Regions from separate parts of the Gracilibacillus sp. Marseille-QA3620 genome, predicted to be linked through region 1. Evidence: a T-box and tRNA genes for the amino acid it is inferred to sense, from the RefSeq annotation. Region 1 holds a T-box; the other holds one or more tRNA genes.

Evidence for each region. The T-box of region 1 lies ahead of ACY8DX_RS16305 (valine--tRNA ligase). A T-box ahead of a tRNA ligase gene usually reads a tRNA of that ligase, here a tRNA-Val.
Region 2: it encodes a tRNA-Val, which carries the amino acid that the T-box ahead of ACY8DX_RS16305 (valine--tRNA ligase) is inferred to sense. The anticodon was not compared.

What each region holds. Positions count from the first base shown of each region.
Region 1 covers NZ_CM143102.1:3,220,909-3,235,726, reverse strand. Annotated here, with positions in the region: gene hemB (porphobilinogen synthase) at 1-582, shown strand, start outside; gene hemL (glutamate-1-semialdehyde 2,1-aminomutase) at 610-1,899, shown strand; gene ACY8DX_RS16325 (hypothetical protein) at 2,707-2,868, opposite strand; gene spoVID (stage VI sporulation protein D) at 3,099-4,241, shown strand; gene ysxE (spore coat protein YsxE) at 4,316-5,344, shown strand; gene ACY8DX_RS16310 (hypothetical protein) at 5,421-5,612, opposite strand; T-box leader at 5,759-6,001, shown strand; gene ACY8DX_RS16305 (valine--tRNA ligase) at 6,071-8,725, shown strand; gene ACY8DX_RS16300 (bifunctional folylpolyglutamate synthase/dihydrofolate synthase) at 8,795-10,096, shown strand; gene ACY8DX_RS16295 (prepilin peptidase) at 10,844-11,593, shown strand; gene ACY8DX_RS16290 (glycosyltransferase family 2 protein) at 11,967-13,193, opposite strand; gene ACY8DX_RS16285 (hypothetical protein) at 13,760-14,713, shown strand.
Region 2 covers NZ_CM143102.1:3,502,838-3,517,655, reverse strand. Annotated here, with positions in the region: gene ACY8DX_RS17745 (hypothetical protein) at 3-206, opposite strand; gene ACY8DX_RS17740 (hypothetical protein) at 728-1,108, shown strand; tRNA gene ACY8DX_RS17735 (tRNA-Ala) at 1,397-1,468, opposite strand; gene ACY8DX_RS17730 (MgtC/SapB family protein) at 1,629-2,327, opposite strand; gene ACY8DX_RS17725 (DMT family transporter) at 2,450-3,355, shown strand; rRNA gene ACY8DX_RS17720 (16S ribosomal RNA) at 3,775-5,330, shown strand; rRNA gene ACY8DX_RS17715 (23S ribosomal RNA) at 5,545-8,480, shown strand; rRNA gene rrf (5S ribosomal RNA) at 8,602-8,718, shown strand; tRNA gene ACY8DX_RS17705 (tRNA-Val) at 8,728-8,803, shown strand; tRNA gene ACY8DX_RS17700 (tRNA-Thr) at 8,890-8,965, shown strand; tRNA gene ACY8DX_RS17695 (tRNA-Lys) at 8,972-9,047, shown strand; tRNA gene ACY8DX_RS17690 (tRNA-Leu) at 9,059-9,140, shown strand; tRNA gene ACY8DX_RS17685 (tRNA-Gly) at 9,148-9,222, shown strand; tRNA gene ACY8DX_RS17680 (tRNA-Leu) at 9,237-9,322, shown strand; tRNA gene ACY8DX_RS17675 (tRNA-Arg) at 9,344-9,420, shown strand; tRNA gene ACY8DX_RS17670 (tRNA-Pro) at 9,431-9,507, shown strand; tRNA gene ACY8DX_RS17665 (tRNA-Ala) at 9,526-9,601, shown strand; tRNA gene ACY8DX_RS17660 (tRNA-Met) at 9,635-9,711, shown strand; tRNA gene ACY8DX_RS17655 (tRNA-Ile) at 9,717-9,793, shown strand; tRNA gene ACY8DX_RS17650 (tRNA-Ser) at 9,801-9,893, shown strand; tRNA gene ACY8DX_RS17645 (tRNA-Met) at 9,920-9,993, shown strand; tRNA gene ACY8DX_RS17640 (tRNA-Asp) at 10,000-10,076, shown strand; tRNA gene ACY8DX_RS17635 (tRNA-Phe) at 10,130-10,205, shown strand; tRNA gene ACY8DX_RS17630 (tRNA-His) at 10,228-10,303, shown strand; tRNA gene ACY8DX_RS17625 (tRNA-Gly) at 10,309-10,382, shown strand; tRNA gene ACY8DX_RS17620 (tRNA-Ile) at 10,397-10,470, shown strand; tRNA gene ACY8DX_RS17615 (tRNA-Asn) at 10,480-10,554, shown strand; tRNA gene ACY8DX_RS17610 (tRNA-Ser) at 10,560-10,650, shown strand; tRNA gene ACY8DX_RS17605 (tRNA-Glu) at 10,654-10,725, shown strand; tRNA gene ACY8DX_RS17600 (tRNA-Thr) at 11,239-11,314, shown strand; tRNA gene ACY8DX_RS17595 (tRNA-Ser) at 11,324-11,416, shown strand; tRNA gene ACY8DX_RS17590 (tRNA-Asp) at 11,433-11,509, shown strand; tRNA gene ACY8DX_RS17585 (tRNA-Phe) at 11,524-11,599, shown strand; tRNA gene ACY8DX_RS17580 (tRNA-Glu) at 11,603-11,674, shown strand; gene glgB (1,4-alpha-glucan branching protein GlgB) at 12,351-14,330, shown strand; gene ACY8DX_RS17570 (glucose-1-phosphate adenylyltransferase) at 14,272-14,818, shown strand, end outside.

The DNA.
Region 1 (14,818 bases):
GAGAATGGCACCGTCTTGAATGATGAAAGCCTGGAACTCCTCGTGAAGACAGCAGTCAGCCAAGCAGAAGCAGGCGCAGATATCATTGCACCTTCTAATATGATGGATGGATTTGTGACAGCGATTCGTCAAGGCTTGGATGAAGCGGGTTATCAGGATATTCCCATCATGTCCTATGCGGTTAAGTATTCATCTGCCTTTTACGGTCCCTTCCGTGATGCGGCGAATTCTGCCCCCCAATTCGGCGACCGCAAAGCCTATCAAATGGATTATGCGAACCGGCTTGAGGCGCTTCGCGAGGCAGAATCTGATGTGGCGGAAGGAGCAGATTTCCTTATCGTGAAACCGGCGCTTGCCTTCCTTGATATTATTCGCGATGTGAAAAATAATTTTAATTTGCCGCTTGTCGCTTATAATGTAAGTGGAGAGTATGCAATGGTTAAAGCAGCAGCCGCCAATGGATGGGTGGATGAAAGAGGAATTGTGATGGAAACGTTAATCGGCATGAAACGGGCCGGCGTTGATCTCATCATCACCTACCATGCCAAGGATGCTGCAAGATGGATCAAAGAAACAAATTAATCCGATAGTGAAAAGGAGTTTAGGCATATGCGTTCATATGAAAAATCAAAGGAAGCCTTCAAGGAAGCTGTACACCTGCTGCCTGGCGGAGTAAACAGCCCTGTGCGTGCATTTAAATCAGTTAATATGGATCCAATTTTCATGGAGAGAGGAAAGGGCTCCAAAATCTATGACATTGATGGAAATGATTATATTGATTATGTCCTTTCATGGGGACCGCTTATTCTCGGACATGCCAATGACCGGGTTGTTGAAGCGATTAAAAAGATTGCTGAAACAGGGACAAGCTTCGGTGCGCCGACCTTATCTGAAAACAAATTAGCTCAGCTTGTTATCGATCGTGTTCCTTCCATTGAGATGGTACGCATGGTTTCATCCGGAACGGAAGCGACGATGGCTGCGCTTCGCCTAGCAAGGGGATATACGGGCCGAGATAAAATTCTTAAGTTTGAAGGATGCTATCACGGACATGGGGATTCCCTTCTTATCAAGGCTGGTTCAGGTGTGGCAACGCTTGGTCTTCCTGACAGCCCGGGAGTGCCTGAGGGAATCGCACGTAATACGATTACCGTTCCGTACAATGATCTTGAGAGCGTGAAATATGCGTTCGAACAATTTGGCGAAGACATCGCCGCTGTAATTGTTGAGCCGGTAGCCGGCAATATGGGGGTTGTTCCGCCTCTTCCTGGATTCTTGGAAGGTCTGCGTGAAATCACGGAGAAAAACGGCACTGTCCTGATCTTTGATGAAGTCATGACTGGATTCCGTGTGGATTACAACTGTGCACAAGGCTATTTCGGTGTAACGCCTGATTTAACCTGTCTTGGAAAGGTAATCGGCGGGGGACTTCCTGTTGGTGCGTTCGGCGGCAAAAAGGAAATCATGAGCCAGATTGCGCCAAGCGGTTCCATCTATCAAGCTGGCACGCTATCAGGAAACCCAATGGCAATGACAGCGGGCTATGAAACATTGGCTCAATTAACAGAAGAAACCTATCAAACCTTCATTAAGAAGGCTGACCGTTTAGAAGAGGGCTTCATGGAAGCGGCTGAAACATATAATGTTCCGCTTACATGCAACCGGGCAGGCTCCATGATTGGCTTCTTCTTCACGAATGAGCAGGTGAAGGACTATGAATCTGCGAAAACGTCTGATCTTCAGTTCTTTGCGGAGTATTATAAACAAATGGCGGATAATGGCGTCTTTCTTCCTCCGTCTCAATTCGAGGGCGTCTTCCTATCAACGGAGCATAGTGATGAGGATATCGAGAAAACCATTCAAGCAGCCCAAAAAGCGTTCAAGGCGATTAAAGGGTAAGTGGAGAAAGTGACTGTCCCATAATTATACGTTAAATTAATTTTGTTTGAATTTGGAAAGATAAAAGGTTAATGAATGCTTACCCTCAGACTGTAGACCAAATCCATTATTGATTTGATCTACAGTTTTTTTGTGCTTGCACTCCATCAGGTTTATTGTAAGGGATGTCCACTTCTACCTGTCTGCAAATAAAGTAAAAATCATCGTATATTGATTCAATTCCTTTTCTGTGAAGAACGCATGACGTTGCCCGGCTTTCGACAAACAGAAGAGAATAAAATCATCTATGTAAGGTGCAGGGAAAGATTGAAGGATAATGAAAAATAAGAGGCTAGGACATAAGTATTTCAGCCAATGATAAACTATCGTCTAATTGTTCGGATTTTTATTTGTTGATTTTCCATGCATTAGTTGATTGTGGCTTTCTAACATCAGTGACTAGTGGAATGGAGCAAAATGCACTCGCTTTCCGCGGAGGGAGAAAGGCTTGAGCCTCCTCGGTGCACACACCTGTGGGGTCTCAGCCTTTTCTCTACTTCCCGCAGGAGTCGAGTGCATTTCGCGTAATGGAACGGATTTATCTTTCCAACTGCTGTTGAATAGGAAGAAGAAGTTTTCGTTATTGAGGATCATTTATTTCGTTTTGTCCGAGCCTCTTTTTCTAGATGGAATTAGTCTTAAATTCGGCGTAACTTTTGATTGAACAAATGACAGGAAGGGTATATTATTAAACATAACTATAAACGAAAAAACCAGAGAGCCGTTAACTCTCTGGCGGCAACTACTGCGAGTGGTATGCCCATTATGCTATTTCTTGGATGAAGAACCACCCTTTTGCTTTGGCCGGCACGGGGTGGTTTTTCGTTTGCCCTTCAGCTGAAGATTAGCAAATCGCATGGCGATGCCTGCAGCAAAGGTCGTTAGAAAGATCGTTGCTGTATCTTTGGCTAAAGTTTGCAGAAAATCCATTGGCATATCACCTCCCTTCCCTTTTTAAAATAAGGAAAAGAAAGTGCATACCACCCGCACCGAGTAGTTGTCCCTTATTATACCATATTCCTTTATTCGGCATGGGAAATGTTAGGTGTTAAACGACTTGCGTTTCGGTCACTCTTCTGTAATCCTGTTCATAATTTCAACGATACCCGCATAGGCTTTAAATGACATTTAGATGAAAAGGGTTGGAAGGAGGAACAGGCATGTCTCCAGAAAATACATCGTATTTACGATTTTCATTAGAAGAAAATGTGTGGTTTCAAAGCGGACAGGAAGTTAGCGAGCTTTATTCCATCTCACTTGAGCCGAATGTATCTGTGCATGAGGTGGAACAGTATGTGATTTTGCGAGGAACATTGGATCTTATGGGGGAATACAAACCACAAGAGGGCAATATCGAACCCAAAGAGGATGAATTGAACCGCCGCTATGTCTCCATCACGGACCAACGGGAGGATACGTATGAATTCCAGCATCACTTCCCTGTCGATATTACCGTTCCGGCTGAGCGGGTACAGGACCGGAATGAACTGAGTGTAGGTGTCCAAAGCTTTGATTATCAGCTCTTGGAGGATGGCTGTTTACATTTAACGGCGGAGCTTTGGATTACTGGTATCCAAGAGGAATTATTAATTGAGCGTGAAGAAGTGGAGGAGCAAGAAGAGGCTGAAGAGGCAGCAGAAGCCATTCTTCCTGAGGCAGCTGTGGAATACAGGGAAAGTGAGGCAGAAACGGAGGAGTCACCGGAGGAAATTCTCATTGAAGCAAAGACCGAGGAGCTGCCGTTATACCGCTCAAGTACAGAGGTAGAGGCTGAGGAGGAGGAATATGAAGAGGAATTGACTCCATTCAGCTTTCCATCCTATCCTACCTTTGGCAAAGAGTCCTCGAATGAGGATGATTTTTATGCGGAGGCGAGAATTCCTGTTGAACAGCAGGAGGCACAGGAGGACGAGGAGTTCGATGAGGATAGGGATTTCCTGAATCATATGCCAACAACGAACGAAAGCAAAGAGCCGCCGCAGGCATCGTATACTCCGAGAGAGGAGTACTCAAGAAATTATCCAAAGAAAGAGGAACCGAAGGAAGAATATAAGAATACTGGTAAGGCAGAGTCTAAATCCCTGCTTTATGATTTATTCACCGCTGAGGAGGAGACCAGGCAGGCTAAGTTGAAGGTCTATATTGTCCAAGGAAATGAGACGATTGATAGTCTGGCAGACCGTTATCAAATCAGCGCTCAGCATATCGCTCGGGTTAACCGAATCGGGGAGATTGATAGTTTAAGAGCAGGCCAGGTCATCTATATTCCAGTTACCGCTTCATCCAATAAATCAACTGAGTAAATGAGAGGGCTGAGTGCACAAATTCCTGTGGCTCTGCCCTTTGCCTAATAGGCACGAGGAGAAAGGGTGCCATTATGATGTTAAGAGCGGATGATAAATGGCTGGCTGATTATTTGCAGAATTATCAGCTGGAGCTTGAGTTCTATGAGGATTTTGGAAAAGTTAAAAAGGTTTATACGAACAATGGCATTTTTGCCGTTAAGACAATCAAGGCTAAAAAAGGCTTTGATTTCATCAAAAATATCCAAACTCTCTATCAAAATGGATATAACCGCATTGTGCCGATCTTCCCAGCAATTGATGGACGGTATGCGGTTCTGCATAATGATAAGCTCAGCTATCTTCTGCCCTGGCTGCCTGATGAGGTGGTGGAGGAAAGAGATGAACGTCATCAGCAAATGTTCCGTGAGCTGGCACGTATGCATACCATTTCATCGAAGGAATCGAGCATCCCGTCCCAGGAGAGGCAGGAGCATTATGAGAAAACCCTTCAGGAGTGGGAGGAGCAGCGGGAATTCTTGCTTGAATATATGAATACAATTGAGAAGAAATGGTATATGTCACCGTTCGAGCAATTGTTCTGTCTTTGTTATTATGACGTCTCACAGGCCCTGACCTATTCTATGAATAAATTTAAGAAGTGGTATGAGCAGACGAAGGAGGAAGAAAAGGTCCGTAATGTCATTACACATGGGCATGTGTCCATTCACCATTTCTTATACAGTGAGAATGGGTACGGACATTTCATCAATTTCGAGCGAACCAAAATAGCACCTGCGTATTTTGATCTATTGCCATTTGTTGTGAAGCAATTGAAAACCTATCCAATCCAGTCGGCGGAAACGGTGGAGTGGATTAACGGGTATTTTCGCTTTTTCCCTTTCAAGGAGGGAGAAATGCTTCTTTTCATGTCTTATATGGCCTATCCTGCAAACTGCCTTAAAATCGTCGACCAATATTCAAGGAAGATATCTGGAAAGGATGAAATGGACTATTGCCGGAAGTTTCAGCGGCAGTATTGGTTATTGAAGAATATCGAATATATCATTATGAGAATGGAACAAATCGAGGAAAGCAAGAAGCCGAAGGAACAGGATGATTGATTGGGCAGCCGAATAAAGGGCTGCCTTTATTAATGGACAGAGAAAAACCGGGCAGTCTGCCCGGTAAATCAAAGCATTAGATGATTTCAAAGTGAAAGGCGAGTACAAGGCCGATTAGGAAAAAGAGCAGAAGCAGGTCAAAGATGCTCGGGAGGAAAAAGGTGCGGATTCCCTGAAATACGGTTACCGGAACAGCAAATTGACGCGTCACATTAATGGTGTTCTGTATCCAAGGAGGCAGGCTGTACCTATTCATCCTTCGTCTCATGCATACATTCCCCCTTTCTTCTAGTCTATTCAAGGGGCTAGGCTTTTGTGCGGATACCTAATTGAATAAATTATATAAATTTGGGAAACAATGATTGACGACAGGCTGCATACTTATGTATGATAACAGTATTAAATTAATCCAAATGAAAAGCTTTGAATGGGAAGAGTACGCGGCAGAAGGCTGTTAGAGAGAGGAATCCACCGGCTGAAAGATTCCTTCAGTAACCAAATCCGCAGAAGGTCGCCCAGGAGCTGTTTTCGTGAACCTGTTGAAAGTAGCGAGAACCGGTGAAGAGCCGTTATGATGAATGAAGAGCCGGAGGCATGCTTATTCAGCATGTGCCGGAATGAAGGTGGTACCGCGAGACTAACCGTTTCGTCCTTTTGATAACAGAAGGATGGAGCGGTTTTTTTATTTTCCAGGACCCCAAAATAGAAGAAAGAAGGAGAATGAACATGAGCGAAGAACAAAAAGAAATTGGCATGCCGACGAAATATGATCCGCAGTCAATTGAAAAAGGCCGCTATGACTGGTGGCTTGAGGGCAAGTTCTTTGAAGCTGGCCAAGATCAAGAGAAGGAACCATATACAATCGTGATTCCGCCGCCGAACGTTACGGGCAAATTGCACCTTGGTCATGCATGGGATACAGCTCTTCAAGATATTTTGACAAGAATGAAGCGAATGCAGGGCTATGATGTCCTTTGGCTTCCAGGAATGGACCATGCCGGTATCGCTACCCAAGCAAAGGTAGAAGAAAAGCTTCGCGGACAAGGTACCTCCCGTTATGATCTTGGACGTGAGAAGTTCGTTGAAGAAACATGGAAATGGAAAGAGGAATATGCCGGCCATATCCGTGAGCAATGGTCGAAGCTGGGACTTGGACTTGATTATTCCCGTGAGCGTTTCACCCTTGATGAAGGTTTATCTAAAGCGGTTCGTGAAGTTTTCGTTACCCTTTATGAGAAAGGCTTAATCTACCGCGGCGAATACATCATTAACTGGGATCCTTCCACAAAAACAGCCATCTCTGATATCGAGGTTATTCATAAGGAAGTGAAAGGCGCGTTCTATCACATGAATTATCCGTTGGCTGATGGTAGCGGTCATATTGAAGTCGCAACAACGCGTCCGGAAACAATGCTTGGTGATACAGCTGTTGCGGTACACCCGGAAGATGAGCGCTACAAGCACTTAATCGGCAAGACCTTGATTCTGCCAATCGTTGGACGCGAGATTCCAATTGTTGGTGATGAGTATGTTGAGAAAGACTTCGGTTCTGGTGCCGTTAAGATTACGCCGGCACATGACCCGAATGATTTTGAGGTAGGCAACCGTCATAATCTTGAACGTGTTCTTGTTATGAATGAGGATGGCACGATGAATGCGAAAGCCGGCAAATACGAAGGCATGGACCGCTTCGAATGCCGCAAGCAAATCGTAAAGGACCTGCAAGAGGCAGGCGTTCTCTTCAAGATTGAGGAGCATATCCACCAAGTGGGTCACTCCGAGCGCAGCGGTGCGGTAGTTGAGCCATATCTTTCCACACAATGGTTCGTTAAAATGGGACCTTTGGCAGAAGAAGCAGTTAAACTGCAGGAGACAGAAGGCAAGGTACAATTTGTTCCTGAGCGCTTCGAGAAGACGTACTTGAACTGGATGGATAATATCCATGACTGGTGTATCTCCAGACAGCTATGGTGGGGCCACAGAATCCCTGCTTGGTACCATAAGGAAACAGGTGAAGTATATGTTGGCCGAGAGGAGCCGGCAGACATTGAGAACTGGACGCAGGATACAGATGTCCTTGATACTTGGTTCAGCTCCGCATTATGGCCGTTCTCTACAATGGGCTGGCCGGAGAAGGATGCAGAGGACTTCAAGCGTTATTATCCAACTGCGGCACTCGTGACAGGCTATGATATCATCTTCTTCTGGGTGTCCCGTATGATCTTCCAAGGTCTTGAATTCACGGGCGAGCGTCCATTTAAAGATGTACTCATCCATGGTTTAGTACGTGATGAGCAAGGCCGTAAGATGAGTAAATCCCTTGGAAACGGCGTTGACCCAATGGAGGTTATCGACAAGTACGGAGCCGATTCCCTTCGTTACTTCTTAACGACTGGAAGCTCCCCAGGACAGGATTTGCGTTTCAGCTATGAGAAAGTGGAATCCGTTTGGAACTTCGCAAACAAAATCTGGAACGCTTCCCGCTTCGCACTAATGAATATGGACGGAATGACTTATGATGAAATCGATTTGAGCGGAGAGAAATCTGTTGCGGATAAATGGATCTTGACACGCTTGAATGAAACGATTGAAACCGTAACAAGGCTTGCTGATAAATATGAATTCGGTGAAGTGGGCCGTGCCCTTTACAACTTCATTTGGGATGACTTCTGTGACTGGTATATCGAAATGGCTAAGCTCCCATTGTATGGTGAAGACGAAGCAGCGAAAAAGACAACTCGTTCTATCCTAGCATATGTGCTTGATCAAACGATGCGTCTGTTGCATCCGTTCATGCCGTTCATTACAGAGGAAATCTGGCAGAACCTTCCGCACGCGGGCGAATCCATCACAACGGCTGCATGGCCGGTTGTTAAGGATGAACTGACAGATGAGAAAGCATCCGATGAGATGAAATTGCTTGTTGAGATCATCCGCACTGTTCGTAACATCCGTGCAGAGGTTAACACGCCGCTCAGCAAGAAAATCAAGCTTTCCTTAAAAGCGAAGGATGCGGAAACAATGGCTGTCCTAGAGAAGAACCGCAGCTATATCGAACGCTTCTGTAACCCAGAGGAACTAACCATTGGAACTGATATCCCGGCTGACGATAAAGCGATGACCGCTATCGTGACAGGTGTTGAATTAATCCTTCCTTTACAAGGGCTTCTCAATATTGAAGAAGAACTAAAACGACTTCAAAAAGAGCTCGATAAATGGCAGAAGGAAGTCGAGCGCATTGAGAAAAAACTCGGCAATGAAGGCTTCATGAAGAAAGCACCTGAAAAAGTTATTGAAGAGGAAAGAGCGAAATTGGCTGATTACCTTGAAAAACGTGAAGCAGTCCAAAATCGTTTGAAAGATCTAGAAGAACTAGCTTAATATTGGCTTAATGATGACACCCTGTTCGAATATGAGCAGGGTGTTGTTATAGGGAATGGAGTGATTAGGATGATTCAAAGCTATGAGGACGCACTTGCCTTTTTGAATGAGCGTGCAGCCAAGCTTGGGATGGACTTTGGTCTTGAACGCATGGAAAGGGTGCTTGAGAGAATTGGAAATCCAGAAAGAAAGCTTCCGATGGTTCATATCGCCGGCTCGAATGGAAAGGGGTCGACCCTTGCCTTTTTGAAAGAAATCTTGATGACAGAGGGATATGATGTTGCCTCCTTTACTTCTCCTTATTTAGAAAAGGCGAATGAGCAAATAAGGATTAATGATGACATGATTACGGATGAAGAGCTCGTTGATTTATTGAATGAACTAATGCCTATCTTGAGGGAGGCCGATGATGAAGGCAGTTATTTAACCACCTTTGAAATCTACACGATCCTAGCCTTCATGTATTTTGAAAGAAGACACCCGTCCATTGCTTTGATTGAAACTGGGCTCGGAGGCAGGCTCGATTCGACAAATGTTATTACCCCTATGCTTGCCATTATTACAAGTATCTCTCTTGAACATACGCAAATCCTTGGAAGCACCCTTGCTGAAATTGCTGTAGAGAAGGCTGGAATTATTAAAAAAGGCATTTCGGTCATAACGGGGGTTGAATCAGCGGAGGCGATACAGCCTATCATGAATAAAGCGGAGGAAGAACATGCTGAATTATATCGAATTGGCATGGATTTCTGGCCGGAGAACCGTGTACTTGAGGAGGGGGAGGAAGGCTTTGATTTTTGTTCGAAAGAGCTGAACTTTTCCGGGCTCACATTACGGATGCTCGGTCGGCATCAGCTGAACAATGCGTCATTGGCTGTTCAGGCTTGCGTGCTGCTTGATAGGAAATATGATTTCCCGGTGAGGGAGGCGAGTATCCGTTCTGGATTGCTGAAGGCGAGATGGGAGGGGCGCTTTGAGCAGGTTTCAAGCAATCCAGCCGTCATTCTTGACGGCGCCCATAATCTTTCAGGTATGAAGGTGTTGCTTCAAACGATAGAGGAGCGATATAAGGGAAGGAGAATTCACTTTGTCTTTGCAGCCCTGAAGGATAAGGATTATCAGAGGATGATCAAAGTGATTGAACGAAGGGCTGACAGCATTACCTTTACACAAACAAGGATGGAGCGGATGAATGAAGCGGAGGAATTATTTAAGACAAGTATCCTTAAGGAGAAATATATTGAAGAGAATTGGCAGGATGCGATTAGAAAGGCCTGCAAACGAATGAGAAAAGAGGATGTGTTAGTGATAACCGGCTCTCTTTATTTTTTGGCTGAAGCCCGACCGTTTCTGATTCGTGACCAAAAGTAATTTTTGATGACATGAGCTTTAATGACGAAAGAGCATAGGAAAAATGACTATCAGACTTAGGACCTTATTATTTAAAACATTATGTGACATTAATCGGAATATTTGATAAAATATGTTGTGTATATGGATAATAATACCTAAATAGGAATGGGGTGGAAGGAGGGTAGATAGCCTTATACACGCTATGACTGTTCGTTTCCCCTATTCCTTTTTATTAGGCTTACCATCTTGGCCTCCAATGTATTGAGTCCTCCATGCTTACAGAGACGGTTGAATTTTACGTTAAGAAAATAACGGCAAGTGTGGATCACAGGAGTAGATGAGCGTTTGTTCCGCAGGATGGTGTCCCTGCTTATCAGTGTGATGTGGTGGAAGATTGTATATTTCGAGTGTGTAGAACTACATAACTTTTATATGGTATTTTTTCAGGGGGAAGGGAGTGCAAACAGATAAGCTAAGGGGAAAAGGCCAACGGTGCTGTTTCGCTATTCTGGCGTTGGTACAAATAAGAAGAATGTTGAGGTATGATTATTTGATTCTGCATTATTCAAACGACAAAATGGAGAATATTTCGAGGATTTAGCAGATAAATCCCCAGTAACCTATTTTCAATAAGAGGATTGAGCTTTAATACATACAGTTAGTCTTAATGAAGCAATGTAATTATTCTATTATTAATAATGGAGTTAAAACGGCAGCAAATTTGCAAGAGACAATATTAAACTCATAGGAGAAGATGGCTAATAAATGATTACTCTTACTCTACTAATCTTCCTCGCCGGCCTCATCCTTGGCTCCTTCTATAATGTAGCTGGTCTGAGGATTCCGGCAAAGGAATCAATCGTAATGCCGAGGTCGGCTTGTCCGTCCTGCGGCCATACCTTGGCACCTCTTGAGTTAGTGCCTGTCATTTCGTATCTCGTTTTGAAGGGGAATTGCCGCAAATGCGGTAAGCGTATTTCTCCGCTTTATCCCATCATAGAGCTAATGACGGGGCTGCTATTTGCAGCAGCTCCGCTCCTGCTCGGATGGAGTATGGAGCTTATCATTGCATGGGCATTGATTTCGCTTATGGTAATCATTTTCGTATCAGATATTATGTACATGCTTATTCCAAATAAAATCCTGCTTTTTTTTACCATTGTTTTTTTATTGCTTCGGATATTCATCCCATTAGACCCGTGGTGGGATCCGCTTGCAGGAGGGCTTGCTGGTTTTATGATTCCATTTTTCATTGCCGTTATCAGTAAAGGCGGTATGGGCGGCGGGGATATAAAGCTGTTTTCCTTAGTCGGCTTTGCGATTGGGCTGAAAGGAGTACTTCTTTCTTTTATATTTGCAACGCTTTTGGGTGCGATTTTTGGGGTGGCAGGCTTAATTGCTGGATTGGTAAAGCGAGGAGAGCCAATGCCTTTTGGTCCATTCATCGCGGCAGGGACTATTTCCGCTTATTTTTTTGGACAGGATGTGCTTGATTGGTATTGGCGTTTTCTATAAGGGAAGTTAAGGCAGGCTGCCGATGCAGTTGTCTATGCATCTAGTATGATAAGGTGGTCGTGATTCCCATTCCAAGGGAAATCAATGGATATGATACTTGGAGTATGGGACGGTGGTTTTCTTTTGTATAAGTGATATCACAATACGGTCGGATTGTGAAGGAACAAAGGAAATCCTCTTTGCTGCTTAAAGAGAGCGCGGTCATCTTCTTAGAATGCCCGCTACAGTAGGTCGTTTGAATGCAGGTGAACATTCCCATTCCAGACTAATCATTTAATCTGTGAAACATTTACTTTAATTCCTTATATTTTTCTCATTCACAAATCATTCCTCTGAGTATCAGGTTCTCGAAACAGGCAAAAAAGGCTGCATATTATTTTTCAATAGCAACCCTTTCTGTTTTATCCCAGATAACTGTTCCGTTTCTCTTGTCTTTCATCATCAACACAAGTCCCCGGACTAATAAGAAAATGAATAGTTGAGCGTATGTGAAGTACATAAGTGATGCAGCTAATACGTTTTTCGCTGATAACTTCTTGTCATACCAAACCGCGCACAGTAACTGGATTGTGTAGGTCAGATAGGCAAGAAACCAGAAGAAAAGATAGTTAATTCCAGAGTTAAAATTGATGAAACCGAACAATCCTAATATAAACAAGATATTGGAAGAGAGAAGAAGGCCGCCAAAGATAACGTAAATAGTAAGATAATAAGTAAGGTGTATAATGCAAGGCTTCTTCCACCAATTTTTTTCTTTGAAGAACTTGAACATAATGTACAGGTTTCCTTGCAGCCAACGAGTCCTCTGTTTCATTAAAGCTTTTAAAGTTTGTGGCTCCTGTTCCCATGTCTGAGAATGAGGGTCAACAGCAATAACATATCCTTTAGACGAAAGGCGAATAGTTAATTCTGCATCTTCAGCTAAAGCGTATGGGTCATATGCACCAAGGTCCGTTATGATGCTTCGTTTTAATAACATATTGGTGCCGGGTAAAGAGCCAATCCTATGTAATGCATAACGGCCAGATTGCATAATCAATTGGAATGTTTTGAATTCTATTGCTATAAACCTTGTAAGCCAGTTATTTTGATCGTTTAAAGTTCTTACACAACCAACTGCCCCAGCAGCATTTTCTGTGTTCATTGTAATTTCCATCAAGCGAATAGCTGCATCGGGATTAGGTCGATTGTCAGCATCATATACAATGAAGTATTCTCCATCAGAAATGGATAAACCATAATTTAATACTCTGCTTTTTCCTCTTGGTTCATTGCTCTCAGGTACTTCGATGTGATGGATGTGAGCATATTTATTGGCGAAGAATTCTGCTATCTCACCGGTCTTATCTTGAGAATTGTCATTCAGAACATAAATTTGTATATTTCCGGGATACTCAAGCTTGGCCATTGCTGATAAAGTATCCTTCATAACAATCTCTTCGTTATGAGAAGGGATTAGTACATCAAGTGAAGGGTATTCAGCCAGCGGATTAAGCCTTTTTGCTTTTTTTCGTTGGAATAAACCTACGACTGTAAGTACGGTATAGTATAGAAGAATGATCCAAAAGATGATGTTGGTAGTTAGAAAAAATACTTTCATGACTTACTCCTTAAGGAAGTTCTACTAAACTCAAAGGGAACAGCTCTTGATTGGAGATACACCATTTATTATGGCTGCCACTTACTTGATAGAATGTGTTTGGCAGTATTGACGATAATGAGACTCCTCTAAGTGATAATTATTGCTTTACCACCAATGTAAAACTCATGAAACATATAAATATTACCAATGATTTTTATTACTTTTGACTTCTGTTTGCTTTTGCGAAAATGTCCATCATCAAATTGGTAAGGAGACCAGGTAACCTCTATATATAATAGCAAGGAAATCGATTCAAGAAACCGGTATTCAAATGACCCGTTTGGAGTGGCGCTAGAAGATTATTTCGGGTAAACATTGACCCGGATACCGGGATGAAGTGGAAGGCAGAGATGAATCCGCCGCTTGTTTTATTTATGGTCCGCGTATGCTTCATAGGGATGAAGAGCATGCGGGAGATGTGGAGGCCTAGAAATTTGACGAAAGCTTTTTGGACAAGACGACAAGAGTCTTGTTCTTTTTTTGGCGGTGGATGATAAGATGGTCTAAAACGCGGAGGCCATGCAATGGACAAGCCAACACGGGAGAGAACAATCATTGTTAATGTGAACGGGGAGCAAAGGGTGTACAAATGGATATCGAGTGAGGATCCGGACATAAGGGAAACCCTTGAACAGGTGGCCAGCAGTGTGGAGGAGGAACCGGAGCCTCCGCTTTGGATTGTCCCTGGCGGGGGTGAAGAGAAGGCCACAATAGATGGAGGGAAAAAGCCAAAGAAAACATGGACATTTGGGAAAATTAAACCCAGTAAGAAGCGGTTGTTCGGAGTGGGTCTGCCTGTTCTTGTGGCCCTTGTCACAGGGACGGTGTTCGGAATTATTGCCCTAAAGATGGTTCTCTTTGGCGGGACCGGTGAGAAAGTGGGACAGCAGCAGTCAGGCTTGCCGACCCTCGGTGCGGCTGTTTCAGAATCTGGAGGTCAGCCTGTCAGCAAGGAATGGACAGCCTTCATGGTTCAGGGTGGAGTATACTCCTCGAAGGAAGCTGCCGAGGAGCGGGTTCTTCTTCTTGAGGAGGATGGATACTCGCCAATCATTTTAAAGCAGTCCGACCAATGGTATATTTACCTCGGTACAGCTGGCAGCCTTGAGGATGCGAAGCAATTAGCCGTGTTCTTTAACAAGAAGGGAACTGAGACGTTTTGGAAGGAAGTCCAATTCTCAGGGAAAAGCCGTCAAGGCTACACGAAAGCAGAACAAAAAGCCATTCAAGCGATGCTTCTTAATGTGCAGCAATACGATGCTGTTACAGCGAAGCATTTAATGGGTGATAAGACATCTGCGCCAAAGGCAGAAGCATTCTCATTAGAAAAGGTGCCGGATAATTTGCAAAATATGTACAATTTAAATTCCAGCATGAAGAAGCTTTGGACTCAATACGAGCAGGAGTCAAAGCCAGAGCTATTGATGCAGATTCAGCAGTGTACCCTCCAATTCGCTGTTGAATGGAGCAAATTGTGAATTTTATTTCTTGGGAAATAATCATCTTTAAAGGGTGAAGCTACCCTGAAAAGGCAGAGAGTGGATGATGCCGCTCTTTTTTCTTTTGTGTGGAAGCAATAGGGA
Region 2 (14,818 bases), 280 kb from region 1:
GCTCATTCCTTTTGCAGATAGGGTAGCACCTTTTCCTTATTAACTATATATTTCTTCACCTTGTCCTTGGGTTTAACACCGTATGACATGTGCAAGGTGTCTGCATAGAATAGGAGGCTCTCATTCGTCATAAGCTTCAATGCTTGGTGAAGGACCGTCATTCCCCCAATACCAGAATCAAAAAAACTAATCTTTATGATATTCACTCTTCTCCTAGATAAAGGGTTTTTAAATATACTATTTTATTAAAGTAACTAAGACGACTTTTTCATTGCTGCAATTAACGGCATCTGATAAATAAGAATGTCCTGAATTAAATAGAATCAATATTATCTATGATGCATAGCCTGATTCTATCTGCTTTCAAAGGGTCTTTTTCCTACGAATATATTTATGCCAGAATATCTTTTTGGTGTTAAAATAGAGATAGGTGAATATTATTAATATTCAAAACAGAGGAGAGCCCTTATGACCAGCAGGTAATATAACTAAATGATCCTAGACTTTTCTTCTTATGGCCGTATATAAAAGACGCTGCCCCATATGAAAGAGCGGCAAATTCAATATTCATGTAATGCCTATTAACATTGGGGGGATAATAGATGTATTTAAGAAATGCTCCAATAAAAGCATATTAGATATTCATCTTATCTTGTAAAGGAGGATGCCTTATGGGTTTCTTATCAACAGTTCTCGCGGTAATAGTCGCCTTGGTTATCTTCGCAATATGCGGTTAAATAAGAAACAGAAAAAGGATCTATTGTTTTTCATTGTCCCGCTGATTCTATTTCAAGTGAATGAACTGATTAAAGCAGATGTACAGATTCCTGTGCTTGGATATGTGCTGCGCTGTCATTTCAATGACTACCTTGGAGGCATCTCCTTTGCAGCATACCTGAACTTTATTTTATCCTTGAGTAACTGGACTTCGTTTCAGCTAACAAAGATCCAGCACTTCCTGATTGCCGGCTTATTATGTGGTATCTGCTGGGAGCTGATCACGCCCCTTTTTATACAATCAAGTACCGGTGATTTTTGGGATGTTATTGCTTACATCTTAGGGATGCTGACCTACTGGTTTTTCAGCGAAGTATTGGTATTTAAATAGTAGAAATAAGTACGGAAAATATAGACAAAAAAGAGGCGGCCTATGGGCCGTCTCTTTGTATTTTTAAATTCTTTGCCATTTGCAGGGGACCTTGATGCAGGAGCAGTATGACCCCAAAAGTCATTACTATCGGCTTGTCTTGGAGTTATCCGCTTTGAACAGGCGTTTTTCAAGCCCAAAGCGTCTAACGAACAACTTGTGCAATAAATGTGCAATCCCACCCGTTCCTCGAAAAGAAAGCTCCAGTAAAACAAGAAAAAACCCTTTCTGCACAAGGGTTTCCCGGTATGGAGCTAAGGGGATTCGAACCCCTGACCTCTTCGCTGCCAGCGAAGCATTCTCCCGCTGAACTATAGCCCCAAAATATTATCTCTTTTTTCTTACAAATTCTATTTTATCGAAATTCAATAGAATGTCAATGTGGATTAAATAATTTTTTAGAAAATAAACATGTAGCTATTATCTAAAAAAGCAGCGGTGTGAGAACACAGCCGCTGCCGCTTTATGGAGAAGAGAAGTATCATGCATTTTCAATTTCAATGCTCATGATTCCATCAATCTCTGAAACGGAATAATATACATCGGTTACTTTGCGTTTGTTGTCAACTGTTGTTCTGAGCTGGACAAGGTGATTTGTAGCCAAGTCCTTTATCCTCACTGATTTAATAGCAATATTATGCTTTTCAATAAGAGAAATGATTGCGGCAATCTTTTCTTTCTCTCCTATCACGAGTTTTAAATAGAGTTCCTTTTCTCTGAACTTCCGCGGCCCGATGAGATTGAATAGGTATGGCAATAGTTCAACACTTATAATTAATAATAGTACGCCTGCGATTGCTTCCATATAGAAACCTGCGCCTACGGTTATTCCGATACCGCCGGCTCCCCATATAAGTGCCGCGGTAGTTAAACCAGATATGCTGTCATTCCCTCTTCTAAGGATGACGCCTGCTCCGATAAAGCCAATCCCAGACACAATCTGTGCTGCTAGACGGAGAGGATCCATTGTGACAGCCACTCCGAATTCTGAACCTTTGGCCGTATAGGCTGATTCAATAGAAACAATCGTCAACAGGCAGCTGACGATAGATATGACAAGGGAGGTTTTTAGACCGACAGGCTTCCTTTTAATTTCTCGTTCAAGGCCGATGATCAGTCCCAGTGCGGCTGAAATGCATAATTTCACAAGCATATGTGCGTCAATTATAGCGAAATCCATTGCTTTAACCGCCTTTCTGTGAGAATCTTCTATCTAGAATAAGATATGTTGTGATAAAGTTCCACTATTATGAATTGTTTCTAAAAATAGTGTGTAAATAAAGTTAAAGGTTGGATCTATATATGAAAAATACATTTTATAAACCCTATATAGCCATTGCAATCGGTGTAACAGCTATTTCATCCTCGGCTATACTTGTGCGCTATTCAAGTGCGGATTCAGGTGTCATGGCTTTTTATCGATTGCTTTTTTCAAGTTTGATGCTTTTGCCGCTTTTCTTTCGCGGAGCGATAAAGGAGGTCAGGAGCTTTCGACTGAAGGAATGGCTTCTTTCCCTGGTATCAGGGGTGTTTTTAGCCTTTCACTTCATTCTATGGTTTGAGTCATTAAGGTATACTTCAGTCGCAAGCTCAACGGTACTCGTGACGATGCAGCCTTTATTTGCTTTTATTGCTGCTTTTATTTTATTTAAGGAAAGGGTAACAGCAGGGGTCTTCTTTAGTATCATCCTTGCTATAGGTGGAAGCATTGTTATTGGAGCGGGAGATTTTACTGCGGAGGGAACAGCACTGTACGGAGATGCTCTTGCTTTATTGTCGTGTGCACTTATAACTGCTTACTTTATGATCGGGCAGATTTTACGAAAGAAGGTCGGGCTGACAGCATACACCTTTACCGTCTATAGTATGAGTGCGGTCGTGTTGGGATTCTACGTATGGTTAAAAGGAGAGGCATTTGGTCCTTATCCGCCAGCAGAATGGGTGATTTTTCTGTTGTTGGCTATAATACCGACTTTATTCGGCCATTCCTTGTTGAATTGGGCACTTGGGTGGGTAAGCGGTACAACAATTTCTATGGCAATCCTATTTGAACCAGTAGGGGCAAGTGTTTTGGCGTATTATTTACTACATGAACATATAAAGGTAGCCCAACTGATCGGTTCGGCCATGATATTATTCGGTCTAGGATTATTCATTTTAATATCAAATAGAAAGAGAAAAATACAAGTGAGAAAGGTGTCAGATTAAATGTGTTTCTTCTATAAGGATTAAATCCTGCCGTGATGTTATGTAGGTATAGAGAAGGGAAATAAAAAAAGTTATAAAAAAGTACTTGCGCAACTTTATAGGAGCATGGTATATTTACTAACGTTCACTTCGAGTGAATGAAAAGTTATAAAAAAGTTGTTGACGCAGAATAGTTATTCTGGTATATTATTTAAGTCGCTTGAGCGGCACAAGATAATTGAAGTGATAAGCTCTTAAAACTTTTTTAAAAAAGTGTTGACAGCTAAAAGTTATCTTGATATAATATGAAAGTCGCTAAAACGACGAATAAAAAGAAATAGATTGTTCTTTGAAAACTAAACAAAACGAAACGCTAAGCAAGTCTTAAACAAGAGAGTTTAACTCTCGTCAATGTTTTAAATTATAGCTAGATCAAACATCTTTTGGAGAGTTTGATCCTGGCTCAGGACGAACGCTGGCGGCGTGCCTAATACATGCAAGTCGAGCGAATCAGATGGGAGCTTGCTCCCGGATGATTAGCGGCGGACGGGTGAGTAACACGTGGGCAACCTGCCCGTAAGATTGGGATAACTCCGGGAAACCGGTGCTAATACCGAATAGTTTCTGACACCTCATGGTGTCAGAGGGAAAGTTGGCTTTTAGCTAACACTTACGGATGGGCCCGCGGCGCATTAGCTAGTTGGTGAGGTAACGGCTCACCAAGGCGACGATGCGTAGCCGACCTGAGAGGGTGATCGGCCACACTGGGACTGAGACACGGCCCAGACTCCTACGGGAGGCAGCAGTAGGGAATCTTCCGCAATGGACGAAAGTCTGACGGAGCAACGCCGCGTGAGCGAAGAAGGCCTTCGGGTCGTAAAGCTCTGTTGTCAGGGAAGAACAAGTGCCATTCGAATAGGTTGGCACCTTGACGGTACCTGACCAGAAAGCCACGGCTAACTACGTGCCAGCAGCCGCGGTAATACGTAGGTGGCAAGCGTTGTCCGGAATTATTGGGCGTAAAGCGCGCGCAGGCGGTCCTTTAAGTCTGATGTGAAAGCCCACGGCTCAACCGTGGAGGGTCATTGGAAACTGGAGGACTTGAGTGCAGAAGAGAAGAGTGGAATTCCACGTGTAGCGGTGAAATGCGTAGAGATGTGGAGGAACACCAGTGGCGAAGGCGACTCTTTGGTCTGTAACTGACGCTGAGGCGCGAAAGCGTGGGGAGCAAACAGGATTAGATACCCTGGTAGTCCACGCCGTAAACGATGAGTGCTAAGTGTTAGGGGGTTTCCGCCCCTTAGTGCTGCAGCTAACGCATTAAGCACTCCGCCTGGGGAGTACGGCCGCAAGGCTGAAACTCAAAGGAATTGACGGGGGCCCGCACAAGCGGTGGAGCATGTGGTTTAATTCGAAGCAACGCGAAGAACCTTACCAGGTCTTGACATCCTCTGAAAACCCTAGAGATAGGGCGTTCCCCTTCGGGGGACAGAGTGACAGGTGGTGCATGGTTGTCGTCAGCTCGTGTCGTGAGATGTTGGGTTAAGTCCCGCAACGAGCGCAACCCTTGTCCTTAGTTGCCAGCATTCAGTTGGGCACTCTAGGGAGACTGCCGGTGACAAACCGGAGGAAGGTGGGGATGACGTCAAATCATCATGCCCCTTATGACCTGGGCTACACACGTGCTACAATGGGTGGTACAAAGGGCAGCAAGACCGCGAGGTTAAGCAAATCCCATAAAACCACTCTCAGTTCGGATTGCAGGCTGCAACTCGCCTGCATGAAGCTGGAATCGCTAGTAATCGCGGATCAGCATGCCGCGGTGAATACGTTCCCGGGCCTTGTACACACCGCCCGTCACACCACGAGAGTTTGTAACACCCGAAGTCGGTGGGGTAACCCTTACGGGAGCCAGCCGCCGAAGGTGGGACAGATGATTGGGGTGAAGTCGTAACAAGGTAGCCGTATCGGAAGGTGCGGCTGGATCACCTCCTTTCTAAGGAATATAGACTGCCTCAGCCAAGTAGTTTTGTTTAGTTTTGAAGGAGCAATCCTTCCTTCAGCGGACCTTCTCCTAAAGACCGACACGTCGTGTGTCGAACGGAGAAGTCACAACGTCCTGTTGAAGTTCGTTCTTTGAAAACTGGATAATGTAGTAAGGCAAAGTAATGCGTCATTAATGTATAAAAACCGAGTAAGAGTTTTTTAACGGTTAAGTTAATAAGGGCGCACGGTGGATGCCTTGGCACTAGGAGCCGATGAAGGACGGGACTAACACCGATATGCTTCGGGGAGCTGTAAGTAAGCTTTGATCCGGAGATTTCCGAATGGGGAAACCCACTGTTCGTAATGGAGCAGTATCTTACACTGAATTCATAGGTGTATGAAGGCACACCCGGGGAACTGAAACATCTAAGTACCCGGAGGAAGAGAAAGCAAACGCGATTTCCTGAGTAGCGGCGAGCGAAACGGAACCAGCCCAAACCAGAAGGCTTGCCTTCTGGGGTTGTAGGACACTCATTGTGGAGTTACAAAGGAACGGGGTAGGCGAAGCGACCTGGAAAGGTCCGTCAGAGAAGGTAACAACCCTGTAACCGAAACTTCGTTCCCTCCCGAGTGGATCCTGAGTACGGCGGAACACGAGGAATTCCGTCGGAATCCGGGAGGACCATCTCCCAAGGCTAAATACTCCCTAGTGACCGATAGTGAACCAGTACCGTGAGGGAAAGGTGAAAAGCACCCCGGAAGGGGAGTGAAAGAGATCCTGAAACCGTGTGCCTACAAGTAGTCAGAGCCCGTTAACGGGTGATGGCGTGCCTTTTGTAGAATGAACCGGCGAGTTACGATCCCATGCGAGGTTAAGTTGAAGAGACGGAGCCGCAGCGAAAGCGAGTCTGAATAGGGCGTATGAGTATGTGGTCGTAGACCCGAAACCAGGTGATCTACCCATGTCCAGGATGAAGTCCAGGTAACACTGGATGGAGGTCCGAACCCACGCACGTTGAAAAGTGCGGGGATGAGGTGTGGGTAGCGGAGAAATTCCAATCGAACCTGGAGATAGCTGGTTCTCTCCGAAATAGCTTTAGGGCTAGCCTCGAACTGAGAGTCTTGGAGGTAGAGCACTGTTTGGACTAGGGGCCCTCATCGGGTTACCGAATTCAGACAAACTCCGAATGCCAAAGACTTATGTTCGGGAGTCAGACTGCGAGTGATAAGATCCGTAGTCAAAAGGGAAACAGCCCAGACCGCCAGCTAAGGTCCCAAAGTATACGTTAAGTGGAAAAGGATGTGGAGTTGCCCAGACAACCAGGATGTTGGCTTAGAAGCAGCCACCATTTAAAGAGTGCGTAATAGCTCACTGGTCGAGTGACTCTGCGCCGAAAATGTACCGGGGCTAAACGTATCACCGAAGCTGCGGATGCATACCGTATGGTATGCGTGGTAGGAGAGCGTTCTAAGGGCTGTGAAGCATGACCGGAAGGACATGTGGAGCGCTTAGAAGTGAGAATGCCGGTATGAGTAGCGAAAGAAGGGTGAGAATCCCTTCCACCGAATGCCTAAGGTTTCCTGAGGAAGGCTCGTCCGCTCAGGGTTAGTCAGGACCTAAGCCGAGGCCGAAAGGCGTAGGCGATGGACAACAGGTTGATATTCCTGTACCACCTCTCTTCCATTTGAGTGATGGGGGGACGCAGTAGGATAGGGTAAGCGCGCTGTTGGATATGCGCGTCCAAGCAGTTAGGCCGATGAGTAGGCAAATCCGCTCATCACACAAGGCTGAGCTGTGATGGCGAGGGAACTAGAGTACCGAAGTTCCTGATTCCACACTGCCAAGAAAAGCCTCTAGCGAGGAAGAAGGTGCCTGTACCGCAAACCGACACAGGTAGGCGAGGAGAGAATCCTAAGGTGATCGAGAGAACTCTCGTTAAGGAACTCGGCAAAATGACCCCGTAACTTCGGGAGAAGGGGTGCTCACCAGGGTGTCAAAGCCCAGGTGAGCCGCAGTGAAAAGGCCCAGGCGACTGTTTAGCAAAAACACAGGTCTCTGCGAAGCCGCAAGGCGAAGTATAGGGGCTGACGCCTGCCCGGTGCTGGAAGGTTAAGAGGAGCGCTTAGCATTAGCGAAGGTGCGAATTGAAGCCCCAGTAAACGGCGGCCGTAACTATAACGGTCCTAAGGTAGCGAAATTCCTTGTCGGGTAAGTTCCGACCCGCACGAAAGGCGTAACGATCTGGGCACTGTCTCAACGAGAGACTCGGTGAAATTATAGTACCTGTGAAGATGCAGGTTACCCGCGACAGGACGGAAAGACCCCGTGGAGCTTTACTGCAGCCTGATATTGAATTTTGGTACAGCTTGTACAGGATAGGTAGGAGCCTTTGAAGCCGGAGCGCCAGCTTCGGTGGAGGCGTCGGTGGGATACTACCCCCGCTGTATTGAACTTCTAACCCGCACCCCTGAACCGGGGTGGGAGACAGTGTCAGGTGGGCAGTTTGACTGGGGCGGTCGCCTCCTAAAGAGTAACGGAGGCGCCCAAAGGTTCCCTCAGAATGGTTGGAAATCATTCGCAGAGTGTAAAGGCACAAGGGAGCTTGACTGCGAGACCTACAAGTCGAGCAGGGACGAAAGTCGGGCTTAGTGATCCGGTGGTTCCGCATGGAAGGGCCATCGCTCAACGGATAAAAGCTACCCCGGGGATAACAGGCTTATCTCCCCCAAGAGTCCACATCGACGGGGAGGTTTGGCACCTCGATGTCGGCTCATCGCATCCTGGGGCTGTAGTCGGTCCCAAGGGTTGGGCTGTTCGCCCATTAAAGCGGTACGCGAGCTGGGTTCAGAACGTCGTGAGACAGTTCGGTCCCTATCCGTCGTGGGCGCAGGAAATTTGAGAGGAGCTGTCCTTAGTACGAGAGGACCGGGATGGACGCACCGCTGGTGTACCAGTTGTTCCGCCAGGAGCATAGCTGGGTAGCTACGTGCGGACGGGATAAGTGCTGAAAGCATCTAAGCATGAAGCCCCCCTCGAGATGAGATTTCCCATAGCGCAAGCTAGTAAGAACCCTGAAAGATGATCAGGTAGATAGGTCCGAGGTGGAAGTGTGGCGACACATGGAGCTGACGGATACTAATCGTTCGAGGACTTAACCAAGAACAAAACGCATAGGCCAAACAAACATTATCCAGTTTTGAGAGAGTGAAAAAAGTTTAAAAAAACTCTTGACTAAAGTCAGAAACGATGTTAAAATATTAAATGTCGCTGACGAAAATAGTCTGGTGGCGATGGCGAAGAGGTCACACCCGTTCCCATTCCGAACACGGAAGTTAAGCTCTTCAGCGCCGATGGTAGTTGGGACTCACGTCCCTGTGAGAGTAGGACGTCGCCAGGCACTTAATATGGAGGATTAGCTCAGCTGGGAGAGCATCTGCCTTACAAGCAGAGGGTCGGCGGTTCGATCCCGTCATCCTCCACCATAAAATTTCCATTAAATTCTACTTGAAATTAATTGAAAGAACCGATAAAATAAGAAAGTCTTCGTTAAGAGACTTACACATGATTCGCCGGTGTAGCTCAATTGGTAGAGCAACTGACTTGTAATCAGTAGGTTGGGGGTTCAAGTCCTCTTGCCGGCACCACTTCATGAGCCATTAGCTCAGTCGGTAGAGCATCTGACTTTTAATCAGAGGGTCGAAGGTTCGAGTCCTTCATGGCTCACCATTTATAAAAATGCGGGTGTGGCGGAATTGGCAGACGCACCAGACTTAGGATCTGGCGCCTTACGGCGTGGGGGTTCGACTCCCTTCACCCGCACTTATATGCGGAAGTAGTTCAGTGGTAGAACACCACCTTGCCAAGGTGGGGGTCGCGGGTTCGAATCCCGTCTTCCGCTCCAATGCCAAGTTATATGCCGGGGTGGCGGAATTGGCAGACGCACAGGACTTAAAATCCTGCGGTAGGTGACTACCGTGCCGGTTCGAGACCGGCCCTCGGCACTCTTAGATTTTACCAAGTATGCGCCCGTAGCTCAATTGGATAGAGCGTTTGACTACGGATCAAAAGGTTAGGGGTTCGACTCCTCTCGGGCGCGCCAATTATTCTTTCGGGAAGTAGCTCAGCTTGGTAGAGCACTTGGTTTGGGACCAAGGGGTCGCAGGTTCGAATCCTGTCTTCCCGACCATTCTAACTATTATCATATGGGGCCTTAGCTCAGCTGGGAGAGCGCCTGCTTTGCACGCAGGAGGTCAGCGGTTCGATCCCGCTAGGCTCCACCATTACTTACCTAAACCTAATAGGATTCATATTTTGGCGGTGTAGCTCAGCTGGCTAGAGCGTACGGTTCATACCCGTAAGGTCGGGGGTTCGATCCCCTCCGCCGCTACCAAAATAGGACCTTTAGCTCAGCTGGTTAGAGCAGACGGCTCATAACCGTCCGGTCGTAGGTTCGAGTCCTACAAGGTCCACCACATATATGGAGGAATACCCAAGTCTGGCTGAAGGGACCGGTCTTGAAAACCGGGAGGCGGGTTAAACCGCGCGGGGGTTCGAATCCCTCTTCCTCCGCCATATATCTTTTAAAACATTATTATCGTCGCGGGGTGGAGCAGTCTGGTAGCTCGTCGGGCTCATAACCCGAAGGTCGCAGGTTCAAATCCTGTCCCCGCAATAATATGGTCCGGTAGTTCAGTTGGTTAGAATGCCTGCCTGTCACGCAGGAGGTCGCGGGTTCGAGTCCCGTCCGGACCGCCATTATTACTGTTAGCTCATCGATAAGCATTGAGCAGCATATAAAAAAATGAATTGGCTCAGTAGCTCAGTCGGTAGAGCAAAGGACTGAAAATCCTTGTGTCGGCGGTTCGATTCCGTCCTGAGCCACCATTTAATTAACAAATAACGCACGGCGGTTGTGGCGAAGTGGTTAACGCATCGGATTGTGGTTCCGACATTCGTGGGTTCGATTCCCATCAGCCGCCCCATAGATGCGGGTGTAGTTTAGTGGTAAAACCTCAGCCTTCCAAGCTGATGATGAGGGTTCGATTCCCTTCACCCGCTCCAATTTTTATCATAATGGGCCTATAGCTCAGCTGGTTAGAGCGCACGCCTGATAAGCGTGAGGTCGATGGTTCGAGTCCATTTAGGCCCATATCAATATTCCGCAGTAGCTCAGTGGTAGAGCACTCGGCTGTTAACCGAGCGGTCGTAGGTTCGAATCCTACCTGCGGAGCCATATATGGGGAAGTACTCAAGAGGCTGAAGAGGCGCCCCTGCTAAGGGTGTAGGTCGGGTAACCGGCGCGAGGGTTCAAATCCCTCCTTCTCCGCCATTTGGCCCCTTGGTCAAGCGGTTAAGACACCGCCCTTTCACGGCGGTAACACGGGTTCGAATCCCGTAGGGGTCATAAACCATGTACAATTTGTACATGGTTTTTTCTTTGTTTCTAAAATTCTATCCATTCGGCATATGGCTCTTGAGCAGAGGGAACATTCTATTTTCTCCAGGTGTTAATGATCTAGTCATAGAAGAATGATTATTTAGAAGTAGTTTAAAGCGGCATGAAAAATAAATACAAATTGTATTGGTTGTCGTTCCAGGTTAGAGAGTAGATTGTATTGTATCATTCGAAATAAGATGAAGCATAAAATTAACTAGATGGTTAGACAGCTCTGAAGGCCGTTCTGGGATGAAAGATGATAGAGAGGGTCTCTTTATTTATCTTCATTCTAAAAGCCTTTAAACGGGCTGTTAAGGGCTTTTCTTCTCTCTCCATCACTGAAAGAGAGGTCGTTCTTCTATGCTTCCAGATTATTACGATTCTACGTAAAAATAAAATTAGTATTTCCATATATTTCTGATTGAATTATCCCTAGAAACAGGTTAGAATAATAAAGCAGTCAACGAGAGATTGTTATTTGCCGGTGTAGCTCAATTGGTAGAGCAACTGACTTGTAATCAGTAGGTTGGGGGTTCAAGTCCTCTTGCCGGCACCATGTCATATTGGAGGAATACCCAAGTCTGGCTGAAGGGATCGGTCTTGAAAACCGAGAGGCGGGTCAAACCGCGCGGGGGTTCGAATCCCTCTTCCTCCTCCATAATATCCTTTATATTGGTCCGGTAGTTCAGTTGGTTAGAATGCCTGCCTGTCACGCAGGAGGTCGCGGGTTCGAGTCCCGTCCGGACCGCCATTTACATAAATGAAGGCTCAGTAGCTCAGTCGGTAGAGCAAAGGACTGAAAATCCTTGTGTCGGCGGTTCGATTCCGTCCTGAGCCACCATTCGGCCCCTTGGTCAAGCGGTTAAGACACCGCCCTTTCACGGCGGTAACACGGGTTCGAATCCCGTAGGGGTCATAAGATAAAATTATTAAGAGACATGTACAAATTGTACATGTCTTTTTTTGCGTTCATTTGGCGTGTTAAAGAAGGATGTTGATAATTGAAAACTGCCCGTTAACGTTTCAGGTGATTGTTTCCTATGAGATTACGAAAAGGAGTCAATCCGCAGATAAAAAAGCATTGGTGGCAGCTCATTAAAACCTTTGAATTTGCCCCTCCAGCGTAAATCAACACTTAACAGGGCTTTCTATTTAATACAGCTGAGATGCCAATCTAACAAAAACGTTATTTTGAATTCGCCCAATTGTTAGATAATACGAAGCGTAATATCTAGTATGATAAAAGTAGATAAATAATAACGCAATGATAGTAGAATATGTTCATATTTATTTCTTCCACAGAATTTCAGGCAGGAAGTTGAGAAGATTAAGCGAAATCATTATTAACGAGGTGTATTATTTAGCAAATAAATGTATGCATAATGAGTCTAAATAGGTCTTATGAATGTTTTCAACCTGCTTGATAAAGGGAATATGAAAAAACAACTGACAGGGAGAAATCAGTCGAAAAGGTAAAAAATATGGGTATATAATAAATATTTTAACAATTTTTGCATTTGCGTTATTTATGGGTTAAATAGTTTAATTATTATATTAAGAATACTTTGAAAAAATACTGAAAGGGTGATGATATGCCTCATAATGCACCTACAGATTATCAGATTCACTTATTTCATGAGGGCTCACTATATGATGCTTACAAGCTGTTTGGAGCCCATCTAATTGAGGAAAATAATAAAGTGTTTACCCGCTTTACAGTATTTGCCCCAAACGCCCGCAGCATCCGGTTAGTCGGCTCTTTCAACAAGTGGAATGGCATAGGCTATGAACTGGTGAAAGTATCCGAACAAGGGATCTGGTCTGTCCTCATTGAAGCGAATCTCTCCAATGAAATTTACAAGTATGAGATTGAAGCAATATCAGGTGAAATCCTTCTAAAAAGCGACCCGTATGCCTTCTTTTCAGAAATCAGACCAAATACCGCTTCCGTTGTATATCCGTATGAAACGGATTATACATGGAGTGACCAATCATGGCTTAAGAAGAAATCCAAGAAAAATTGTACAGATGAGCCGCTCTATATTTATGAAATGCATGCGGGAACATGGAAGAAGAAGATAAAGGATGAGGATGATTTTATCCCTAGCAATGAATGTGAGATAGAGTATTTTTATACATATAGGGAGCTAGCATCTGAACTGATTCCTTACATCATTGAGCAGGGCTTTACTCATATTGAGCTTATGCCGCTTACAGAGCATCCCTTTGATGGCTCATGGGGTTATCAAGGAACTGGCTATTACTCACCTACAAGCCGATATGGCAATCCGGATGACTTAAGATATTTCATCGATCAATGTCATCAAAATAATATCGGTGTTTTGCTTGATTGGGTGCCAGGGCATTATTGCAAGGATGCCCATGGATTATTCCTCTTTGATGGAGCCCCGGTTTATGAATACCATGACCATAAGCATCGGGAGAATCCAGTTTGGGGAACGGCTAATTTTGATTTAGGGAAGCCGGAAGTTCACAGCTTCCTGATTTCAAACGCACGTTATTGGATGGACTGTTTCCATGTGGATGGATTCCGGGTGGATGCGGTTGCCAATATGATTTATTGGCCGAATACATATAGTGGCGATATCAATCCATATGCAATCAAGTTTATGAAGACGTTAAATCGTGTACTTAAAGAATATGACCCTTCCGTGCTTATGATGGCAGAAGATTCAACAGATTGGCCAGGGGTAACTAAGCCGGTAACAGAGGGAGGTTTAGGATTTACCCATAAGTGGAATATGGGTTGGATGAACGATATTTTAGAATACATGGAAACGGATCAGCATTTCCGCTCAAATCTCCATCATAAAGTAACATTCTCCTTGATGTATGCCTACTCGGAGCGCTTTATTCTGCCTTTGTCACATGATGAAGTGGTTCACGGCAAGAAATCCCTGCTAGACAAAATGCCAGGAAGCTATGAAGAGAAATTCGCCCAATTGAAATTGTTATTAGGATATATGGCTGCACACCCAGGGAAGAAATTGTTGTTCATGGGTGGAGAGCTAGGCATGTTTTCTGAATGGAAAGATAAAGAACAACTTGACTGGCATCTGCTCAATTATGATTCCCACCGCACACTGAATGAATTCTTTAAGGATTTATTAAAATTGTATAAGCGATCCAAACCTTTATATGAACTGGATGACTGCCCGGAAGGATTTGAATGGATTGATGTCAATAATACCGACCAATCGATCTTCTCTTTTGTACGGAGGGATAAAGGCGGCAATCCATTGATTGTTATCTGTAATTTCAAAAATATTGCTTATGATCAATACAAAGTCGGTGTTCCGGATAAGTATGAATACAAAGAAATATTAAATAGTGATGATCGAAAATACGGCGGAAGCAATCATGTGAATAAAAAGGCTATACCGGCACAGGATGAAGGGTTCCACGGAAAACCATATCATGTCGTTGTGAAGATACCGCCATTTGGTATCACAGTGCTTCGCCCAATTAAAAAACGGAAGGAGTTAAATCAAAATGGCAAAGAAAAAAATCGTGGCAATGCTGCTCGCAGGGGGACAAGGAACAAGGCTTGAGGCTTTAACCGCAGATGTGGCAAAACCAGCTGTACCTTTCGGCGGAAAGTACAGAATCATCGACTTCACATTAAGTAATTGCACCAATTCAGGCATTGATACCGTAGGAGTTCTTACCCAATACCAGCCATTATTGCTTAACTCTTATTTATCAAATGGAAGTGCCTGGGACCTGGATTTACGGGACGGGGGTGTAACGGTTCTTCCTCCATACTCCGCCTCCAAGGAGATGAGATGGTATACAGGAACAGCCAGTGCGGTTTATCAAAACCTGAATTATATCGATCAATATGATCCGGATTATGTCATCATCCTCTCTGGTGACCATATTTATAAGATGGATTACTCCAAAATGCTTGAGTATCATGAGGAAAAAGGAGCAGACGCGACGATCTCTGTAATCGAAGTTCCATGGGATGAAGCAAGCCGCTTCGGTATCATGAATACAAGAGATGATTACTCTGTTGAAGAATTTGAGGAAAAACCGA